DNA from 3 places in the Vibrio ishigakensis genome. Region 2 is predicted to be linked to each of the others. Evidence: predicted binding sites of a transcription regulator. Region 2 holds the regulator's gene; each other region holds the start of a gene.

The links. The regulator CRP, encoded in region 2, controls carbon source genes, mostly activating them, when cyclic AMP is high. The targets are predictions, from matches to a motif close to TGTGANNNNNNTCACA.
Region 1: a site for CRP is predicted at 2,055-2,070, ahead of Pcarn_RS17460 (ExeM/NucH family extracellular endonuclease). Genes of this name have one in related genera too.
Region 3: a site for CRP is predicted at 1,659-1,674, ahead of Pcarn_RS16085 (NupC/NupG family nucleoside CNT transporter). Genes of this name have one in related genera too.

Annotation. Positions count from the first base shown of each region.
Region 1 covers NZ_AP024882.1:799,160-802,446, forward strand. The annotation lists gene Pcarn_RS17460 (ExeM/NucH family extracellular endonuclease) at 1-1,897, opposite strand, end outside; gene Pcarn_RS17465 (bifunctional metallophosphatase/5'-nucleotidase) at 2,266-3,287, shown strand, end outside.
Region 2 covers NZ_AP024881.1:211,968-215,254, forward strand. The annotation lists gene astD (succinylglutamate-semialdehyde dehydrogenase) at 1-442, shown strand, start outside; gene Pcarn_RS00985 (DUF1338 domain-containing protein) at 458-1,249, shown strand; gene crp (cAMP-activated global transcriptional regulator CRP) at 1,300-1,932, opposite strand; gene Pcarn_RS00995 (phosphoribulokinase) at 2,146-3,015, opposite strand; gene Pcarn_RS01000 (YheU family protein) at 3,039-3,260, opposite strand; gene Pcarn_RS01005 (hydrolase) at 3,235-3,287, opposite strand, start outside.
Region 3 covers NZ_AP024882.1:482,607-485,893, forward strand. The annotation lists gene Pcarn_RS16080 (hypothetical protein) at 1-51, opposite strand, end outside; gene Pcarn_RS16085 (NupC/NupG family nucleoside CNT transporter) at 401-1,609, opposite strand; gene Pcarn_RS16090 (LysR family transcriptional regulator) at 1,804-2,742, opposite strand; gene Pcarn_RS16095 (hypothetical protein) at 3,058-3,287, opposite strand, start outside.

The sequences.
Region 1 (3,287 bases), on a different replicon from region 2:
AGATAACCAAGTCTTCTTTGGCATGGTTTACCTTGAACGAAGCGGTGAAGGCATCGCGTTGGTAAGCACGCTTGAAGTTTCCATCTCCCAAGTCGACATGTTGCTGTGGCAGTTCTATAACATGCACATCACGCAGCTTGGCTGCTTTTGAGCGATAGATGATCTTGTTGGTGATCGCATCGGTACCCACGTAGCCTTCGCCTTCAAGTTTGGCTGGCATCGCAATCTCATACTGCTCTTTTTTGTCCAGTCGGCTGTTAAGCTCTTCAACTAGAGTGTAGATTGCAGATTGCTCATCAAAGCCGTTGTTCTCTATCTCGATGAGACCATAGATATCAGCATCAATCGCGATAAGTGCAGAGACGATCTTCTCGAGTTGGATCTCGTACTCTTCAGTACTTTCTGCCCCTCGGTTTTGCTCAAGAGGGTTATCTCGACCACCAAATGGAGAGGTAAAGAAGTTCTCTACGTTGAAGCTAGAAACGACCAGTTCACCTTCTTTCAAGATAGCTGTTGTTGGTCTTTCATTGGCAACGAAGGTTTCGTTATCCGCCTCATTGTTAACATAGAGGCGATACTCTGAATACGAGTAACCCAGCACGCCGGTAAGGCCTTGTTCACCTAGTGTTGCACCGACACGGATATAGTCATCTGTGGTTCCTGTGCCATTGTCTTGAGCAAATTCTGGATACCAAGGCACTACACCATCAGCGGCTTTGAATGGTGACTCAACAAATAAGCGTCGCTCAGCATTACTCTCATCCTGCGCTTTGGCTGCGTCGGTTAAAGGTACGTTGAACTGGTTCGGGTGATAATTTACTGAGTTATGGCTCAGCACCATATTGTTTCGATAAGAGCTGTAATCAAACCCAAATGTACGGGTTACGTGCATATCAGTTTTGTCGTTGACGCGCACTAACATACCTTCGTAGCGCTCTAGGGTGTGCTCAAAGGTTTCGTCGCTGTCCATCGGCTCGATGGTGGTTGGAGCTATATCTATACCAGTGACACCAGTGCGCTCTATGTTCGTTGAGTTAATCTGTGTCCAGTAATAGTGTTCTAGAACGGTACCTGTTACGACTACTTCGTCGCCTATAGAAAGGCCTGCAGGGCTTCCTTTAACAAAAATACCATCCGAGGTTTTTGGGTTGCCATCACCGTGTTGGTCTTGAATGAAGAAGCCCGTGGTGAGGTCGCCGCCTAGGCTAGAGGTTTGAACATGGGTCACTACTCCCGTAACTTCAAAGACTTCGTCAGATTCAAACTTACCGTTGCGTGGATCTGTATAAGGTGACCACATGCCTTCACCCTGAAGTTGCATTATGGTTGCAGGATCACCTGGTGGTGGCTCTGGAAGTTCACACACTTCTTCTATGTTACCTAGATCGCTCCAGTCGTCTTTTGGTAGGGTGAACCATTGTGATTCATCCCATGTTGGCGTTGCTTCGTAAGTGCAACGTACAAAAGTGATATCTTTATTGAAGTCGTGACGGTCGGTGACGTCAGAGTTTGGGCCAAACATATCAATGACTTCACCATTAAGAAGAAGGCGCAACGGATCATCACCGTTGAAGTTGGTGATGTTGCCATTAAAGTCATCAACTCTTTCCTGTAGATCAGGGTCGACATTAGCGTGGTTATGACCAATTACATAAGTAGTCATTGGAGCAAGGGTTATACCATCTAATTCGTAATCACTACTCCATTCTCCACCAAAATTGGTTTCTTTTTGTAGCTTATAACCATTAAGTGTGATGGCTTGATTGCCGACATTCGCAATCTCGATTGCTTTATTGTAACTAGACCCTTCTACCACCTCCGAGATAATAATATTTGCACTCGCATTTCCTGCTAGTAAGAAGCAAGGTAGTGTCCAAGCTATATTGAACTTCTTCATGTTGGTCCTTGATAAAGGTTTGTTTTATTTGATAGCAGATTTTATAAAATTATTGTTTTAATTAAATGCACAAATAATCAGAGTTACTTATTTTGATATTAATTCTTTAATATATCTGAAACATACTGGCATATTATTTATGACTTATTCATTTTGGTGTGATTTTTGTCACGATTCACTTCTTTATGCACCCCTAGTTATAAATAAAAAGTTCACACTATATAAATGTAACAAATTGTATTTAAGTTTATGATTTTTAATGTATTTTAATTTAAATGAAACTGTAGCATTCCTTTAATTTTTGTTTACTAGCATACTTCTGCGTCTGACTGTCTGTGGTCATATTTACAAAGGCATGGAAATATAAAATGAACAAGAAACTATTAGCAGTTGCTATTGCTGTAGGTCTCGTGGGCTGTAACTCTTCAAGCTCAGATAATGATAATCAAGATAGAGAATCATTGAATCTTCGTATCCTTCATATCAACGACCATCATTCTAAATTGGATGCGACAGGCCCTGTTGCTTTGAATCTAGGTGGTGTAGATACGCAGGTAGAGATTGGTGGTTTCCCGCGCTTGGTTACCAAGTTTAATGAGCTACAAAATAGCAATACATTGCGTCTTCACGCAGGTGATGCGATTACAGGTACCATGTATTACAGCTTGTTCCGCGAGGAGTTGCCTGATGCATTGATGATGAACCAAGTGTGCTTTGATGCGTTTGCTCTTGGTAATCACGAATTTGATGACGGTAATGAGCAACTTGCTCACTTCATCAATACCCTGAAGAACGGTGAAGATGCATGTGGAACGGAAGTGTTGGCTGCAAACATTGAAGTGCCGTCTACAAACCCTATTTATGGCATTTATGACCCATACAAGATCTTCGACGTAGCAGGTCAGCAGGTGGGTGTTATTGGTATCGATATCTCTAGTAAGACCCAAGCTTCTTCATCTCCGTCTCCTGATACAGAATTTTTGGATGAAGTAGAAACCTCACAACGATACATCAATATCCTACAAGAGAAGGGTGTCGATAAGATTGTGTTGCTTACTCACTATATGTACAGCAATGATATTGCTATGGCTAAGCAGCTTTCAGGTGTAGATGTAATTGTTGGCGGTGATAGCCACTCACTGCTTGCTGATAGTGACATGCATAGAGAAATTGGTTTTGGTACTCCGGAAGGGGAATACCCAACAGTCGTTCAAAATGCAGATGGTAACGATGTTTGTGTTGTTCAAGCTTGGGAAAATGCGCTGCTATTGGGCGAGCTGAATGTAAGCTTCGATTCTCAAGGTAACGTGACCCAGTGCGCAGGTACTCCACACGTACTGCTAGGTGATGACTTTATTCATCCGGACTTTGATGCTGAGGATAACCCAAG
Region 2 (3,287 bases):
AGGTAAGGGCGCAGAGTACCTTCTCAAAGGTGAGCTTGGTGAGAGTGCTTTCTTGTCTCCGACTATCCTTGAAGCTTCTGCTATCGATACCCTACCGGATGAAGAGTACTTCGGTCCACTGCTGCAGGTTGTGCGCTATTCTGGCTTTGAGAAGGCGATTGAGCTGGCTAACGACACTCAATATGGTTTATCGGCTGGGCTAATCTCGACGCGCGATGCTGAGTGGGAACAGTTCTCTGATGAGATCCGTGCCGGAATCGTGAACCGCAATCGCCCGATTACCGGAGCTAGCGGTGATGCACCATTTGGCGGCCCGGGTGCTTCTGGCAACCTAAGACCGAGCGCGTTTTACGCGGCGGATTATTGCGCGTATCCAATGGCATCTATCCACGGTGCTGAGCCATTATTGCCTGAGTCTCTATCACCGGGCATCACCATGTAATTTCAAGGAGGGAATATGGGAGCTGAACAACTGTTCGAGCAACTTTGGGGTGATTTTTGCGAGCGTCTGTGCCCGTCATCACACACGATTCATGAGTTGCTAAAGCAAGACCAAGCTTTGATTAACGACCACATCGCGTTGCGCACCTTTGGTGTCGACCCTGTGTCATTGCCGACTCTAGCCAAGCCTTTTATTGAGCTTGGTTACGAGAAAGGTGGCGACTATGTGTTCGAGAGTAAAAAGCTGATTGCAGAGCATTATCAGCACCCTGACCCTAAAATGCCAAAGGTGTTTATCAGCCAGCTTCAACTGCACCTGTGCTCGAATGAGTTGCGTAATGTTGTGCTTAAGCTGGTAGACCAAATCGATGCAGACAAGCTATCTGGCTCCGATTTCTTACATCAAGGTCGCTTGTGGGACCTTAGCTATGGTGAATATCAGATCCTAGCCAGCGAGAGTGAGTATGCAGCTTGGGTTGCGGCGCATGGCTATGGAGCGAATCATTTTACGGTAAGCGTGAATCAGTTGGCTGAGTATGAGGAAGTGGCTGAGGTGAACGGCTTTTTGAAGCAAAAAGGCTTTGCCATTAACAGCTCGGGTGGAGAAGTAAAAGGCTCTCCTAAGGTGTTATTAGAGCAGTCATCGACTATGGCGGACAAAGTGGACGTAGCATTCTCTGATGCTGTGCACTCTATCCCTGGTGGGTTCTACGAGTTTGCCAAGCGTTATCAAGATAACCAAGGCGAGCTCTACCATGGCTTTGTGGCCGCCTCGGCAGACAAGATATTCGAGAGCACCAACAATTAGGCATAAAAAAACCGCTACTAAGTAGCGGTTTTTTTGAATCTGAATTCGGCTTAGCGAGTACCATATACCACGATAGTCTTACCGTGAGCTGAGATAAGGTTCTGCTCTTCTAGCATCTTCAAGATACGACCTACTGTCTCACGAGAACAACCAACGATTTGGCCGATTTCTTGACGAGTGATCTTGATTTGCATGCCATCTGGGTGCGTCATAGCGTCAGGTTGTTTTGCAAGATTCAGTAGAGTCTGTGCGATACGACCAGTAACGTCTAGGAACGCCAAGTCACCAACTTTTTGGCTAGTTACTTGTAGGCGTTTCGCCATTTGTGAAGACAGACGCATTAGGATGTCTGGGTTCACTTGGATTAGCTGACGGAACTTCTTGAATGAGATCTCTGCAACTTCACAAGGTGATTTTGCACGAACCCAAGCTGTACGCTCTTGGTCTTCTTCAAAAAGACCTAGCTCACCGATGAAGTCGCCTTGGTTAAGGTAAGAAAGAATCATTTCTTTACCTTCTTCGTCCTTAATTAGAACGGCAACAGAGCCTTTGACGATGTAATACAAAGTTTCCGCTTTTTCACCAGCGTGGATCAGCGTACTTTTAGAAGGGTATTTGTGGATATGACAGTGGGACAAAAACCATTCTAATGTTGGATCCGTTTGAGGTTTACCTAAAACCATATTCTTATCTTCCTCTCTTTAGCGAGCATATTTGTATTGTTGCCTATGAGTGTTCAAGGCTTGTAGTTGCTGCTACTACTTTTATTTTGTACTACGAATAGTATCCTTTTTTTTGCCACATTTCTTGATTTTGATCGGTCAGAATTGCCGAAAATGTAAACAAAATTGTGGCTTTTATCACAGTCTCGGACAAGAGTGTGTGCTGTGTATCGTTTAGCCTATCTTTCCGGTTTCTAAAAGCTGTTGCAGGATAGGTCTGATAATCAGCTCCATCGCAAAGCTCATCTTGCCTCCCGGCACAACTAAGGTGTTGTGGCGAGACATAAAAGAGCCATCAATCATAGCCAGCAGATATGGGAAATCGACATTTTTAAATCCGCGCATTCGAATCACCACAAAACTCTCATCTAGGCTTGGGATACCTTTCGCATTTAGCGGGTTTGAGGTGTCTACGGTCGGAACGCGTTGAAAGTTGATATGTGTACGTGAAAATTGCGGGGTGATGTAATTCAGATAGTCGTCCATTGAGCGAACGATAGAGTCGGTAACCGCCTCTCGAGAATGACCACGATCGCGAGTATCACGAACGAATTTTTGTATCCACTCCAAGTTTACGATAGGCACCATGCCGATCAGAAGGTCCACATGCTTGGCCACATGACAGTTGTGGTCCACTACCGCGCCATGCAGGCCCTCATAGAAAAGCAGGTCGCTGTTCTCAGGCAGTTCTTGCCACGGAGTAAAGGTACCCGGCATCTGATTATAGGGAACTGCTTCATCGAAGGTGTGCAGATAACGGCGTACCTTACCTTCGCCTTTCTCACCGTACTCTTTAAAAAATTCTTCTAGGGCTGGGAAGTCGTTAGCCTCAGGGCCAAAGTAGCTGATGTGTTTACCTTGCTCTTTGGCTTTGCGAATAGCGACATCCATCTCGGGGCGAGTAAAGCGATGAAAGCTATCGCCTTCTACCCACGCAGCCTGAACCTTCATCATGTTGAACATCTTGCGAAAGGTTTCTGAGGTGGTGGTAGTGCCTGCTCCAGAAGAACCGGTTACCGCTATGATGGGATGCTTGGCTGACATGACGTTCCTTGTCGAATGTGAGTTTATAGTAGTTGTGAGTTTTGGCTTACTTTGATGTCTATTGTCTCATGCAATTCTGAATAGACGATGACAGCTTGTCCGTTTTTTAGCTGCATAAGCACCTGATCGACTTTGTCTTGTAGGCTTGCCTCGACACTTCCATAGTCTGTGCCTTCACGAAGCACGAATTCTTTGACTAGGTTTTCTAGGGTCTCAGGGCTAATTTCTTGCCAGGGTACGATCATGATTTACATCTTGGTAATAAATTGAAG
Region 3 (3,287 bases), on a different replicon from region 2:
TGCCATTGCTGGCATACAAAGCAGAGAGACTAGGGGTAATACTCTTTTCATGTAAGAGACTCTGGATTAAAAAAACAGTCAATCTAAGGAAGAACAGAGATAAGTACCAATCATTGGTTTTGATAAATGATATGTGCTTGAGGCATAAAAAAAGCGCCGATGATTGTCCAATTCAAAGGCGCGTAAATAGGATTAACAATGAGTTAATCAACACTTCGACGAGGTGCTCTATACCTCAGGGCGAAATCTATCATTGCTGAGTAAATAAACAGAGTGACTTTCATGCCTATCAGATATGACAGAAATTGATAGAGGTAAAAACAAAAAAGGGCGCTCCCCATCGCGTCGTTGAGCCTGATACTTCACGACAGGGAGCGCCACTTATTCTTTTAAAATGCGGTTACAGGGAAAGAATGATGCCTGCGACGGATGCACTCATTAGGTTTGCCAACACGCCAGCAGCAATAGCCCTAAAGCCCATCTTTGAGATAAAGGTTCTGCGCTCTGGCACTAGACTACCTAGGCCACCGATAAGCATTGCCATAGTTGAGATATTGGCAAAACCACACAGCGCAAAGGTCACAATGGCAAGAGAGTGCGGGCTAAGCTGATCTTGTACCTGCATCATCTGGATAAAGGCCACAAACTCATTAACCACTACCTTGTTACCAATAAGAGACCCCGCCGTTAGCGCTTCGTTCCATGGGATACCGATAAGGTAAGCAACAGGGGCGAACAGATAGCCAAGAATCATCTCAAAGCTGAGGTTCTCAAAACCAAACAGTCCGCCTAGGTTGCCCAGAAGGCCGTTTAGAAGTGCAATCACACTAATAAAAGCAACCAGAGTCGTACCCACTGCCACAGCAATACGCAGACCAGACATGGCGCCATCCGCCAGAGCTTCAACCACGTTGGTAGCACGAGGAAGTTCCACTGAGGTGATCTCTTGGGCTGAGTTCTCATCGCCTGATGCTGGCATCATGATCTTGGCCATCAGAAGACCAGCAGGCGCTGACATAAATGCCGCCGCAATCAAGAAGTTAAGGTCTACGCCGAGAGACGCATAACCAACTAAGGTGCCACCTGCTACCGATGCCAAACCGCAGGTCATTACAGCGAAGAACTGCGAATCGCTCATGTTCTTCAGGTACGGCTTAACCACTAGTGGCGCTTCCACCATGCCCACAAAGATGTTGGCCGTAGCAGATAGAGATTCAGCGCGACCAGTACCAAGCAAGCGTTGCAAACCACCACCTAGGGTGTTGATCACCTTAGGCATGATGCCAATATGATACAGGGCAGAGATAAGTGCAGAGAAGAAGATGATGATGCCCAGAACATTGATGGCGAACACGAAGCCGACCTTACCCTTTGCAAGGTCACCAAATAGGAAGCCGATACCCTCTTGGCCATAATCGATCACGCTAGAAACCCCTTGAGTAAAGGTGTTCAGCGCTTCTTTACCCGCTGGCACATAAAGCACAAGCAGTGCGAAGGTGATCTGCAAACCAAAGGCAAGGCCCACAGTTCTGAGGTTGATTTTCTTTCGGTCCGTCGATAGTAGGTAGGCAAAAATAAATATGGCAACAACGCCAAGTATCGAGTTCATTGAGGGTGGCCTTCAAAGTCTTGGTAATGAAGGCGCGCATTCTAATCACAGTGACTTACATCACAAGTTGGAGATGTTAAGGGTCAGTTAACTCAATCGCGCAACCGTTTGCTAGAACTCAGTATTTACTGAGGATTACAGACTTATTATTTCTCTTAGGAAAAAGTGATTGCCTGTATGTGGAAAATATATGCCTAGATTTTCACATATGGACGCAAGGCTTTATCCCAATATGTAGGGTTGCCAATATGCTGCTTAAAGAAGTCGATAACCGCGCTGATCTTTTTTGGTAAGTGTTTACGCTTTGGGTAAACCGCATAGAAAGGCATGGTTTGGCTCGCCTTCCAATCTGGGAGCAGTTGAATGAGCTTTCCCTTTTGGAACTCGTCGGTAAGCAGGTAGCTTGCAAGATAGGCCACGCCCCAACCTGAAACGGCAGCATCACGCACCGCCTCTGCTAAGTCCACCTTGTAATTGCCCGAGACTCCAACGGTCAGCGACTTACCCTTTTTGGTAAACGCCCAGCGACTGTAGTCCCTGGCTAAACTTCGATACACAAGACAGTTATGTTGCTCTAAGTCTTCTGGTTTAGTTGGTGCTTGATGCTGGGTGAGATAATCAGGAGAAGCCGCCACCACGAACTTAGATTCAGCTAAGCGTTGAGCCACATAACCCTCTGGAAGGTCTTCATAGTTAGTGATCCAGAGATCGATTCCCTCCCCTAGCATGTCTGCTCTATGGTCGAACAGACTCAGCTCCACCTGAAGGTCCGGGTAAAGGGCACGCAATTGGTCGATGGCTGGCAAGATATGCATGGTACCGAAGGATTGAGCAATACCTATCTTGATTCGACCAGCCACATCATCGCGGTCAGTATCGATAGTGCTGCGAGCCTCTTTGATGGCGTTCACCACTTGCTCGGCGTATTCGAAATAGTGCTGTCCCGCTTCAGTCAAACTCAAGCTTCGGGTGGTGCGTTGTAGAAGCTGAATATTGAGTTCAGTTTCTAAAAGCGAGAGCTGCTTGCTGACATAAGAGGTTGAAACATCGAGCCTTTTGGCGGCTTTGGTAAAGCTACCTGCCACCACTAAAGTATGGAACACCACCATCTGTCCGGCTCTTTCATGAATCACTAATAACGTCCTTATGCTTTAGACTGTGCTGGAACTCTTATCAGCACAACAGGTTACTGCAACTGTAATAAAGATAATAGCCAAAACGCAGGCTCAATGAGTAGCAAAAAAGTTCAGATAAAATGCTTGGTGGGTTCGAGATGATGATATAAGCCGATTCTACTCAAGAAAATGTAATAACAATTCCAAAGTAAAAAATAAATGAACCCAGTTTTATACTACTAGTGCGTAATATCGGTGATAAATATACACTTTATTTTATAATAAAACCGCCTTCAGAGAGGCGGTTTATTTGCGTGGGAATTAGCAAATTAATTATCGAGAAAGAACTACTTTTTCAATGGCGCTTTCAACAGTTGCACCTTTAAGCAAGATTGTTTCCTTACCAGGTCCACTAGAGTCTAACTCTATTGCAAATGAATCTTGAGTAATACCTAGAAGTTTCACGCCAGCAACGCCGCCATTTTTATGCTTGGTAAGTGCAGACAGTAATTTCTCAGCTTCATCAGCTTTTAAGGTTTTACCAACCAGAGTTTTAAACTCTG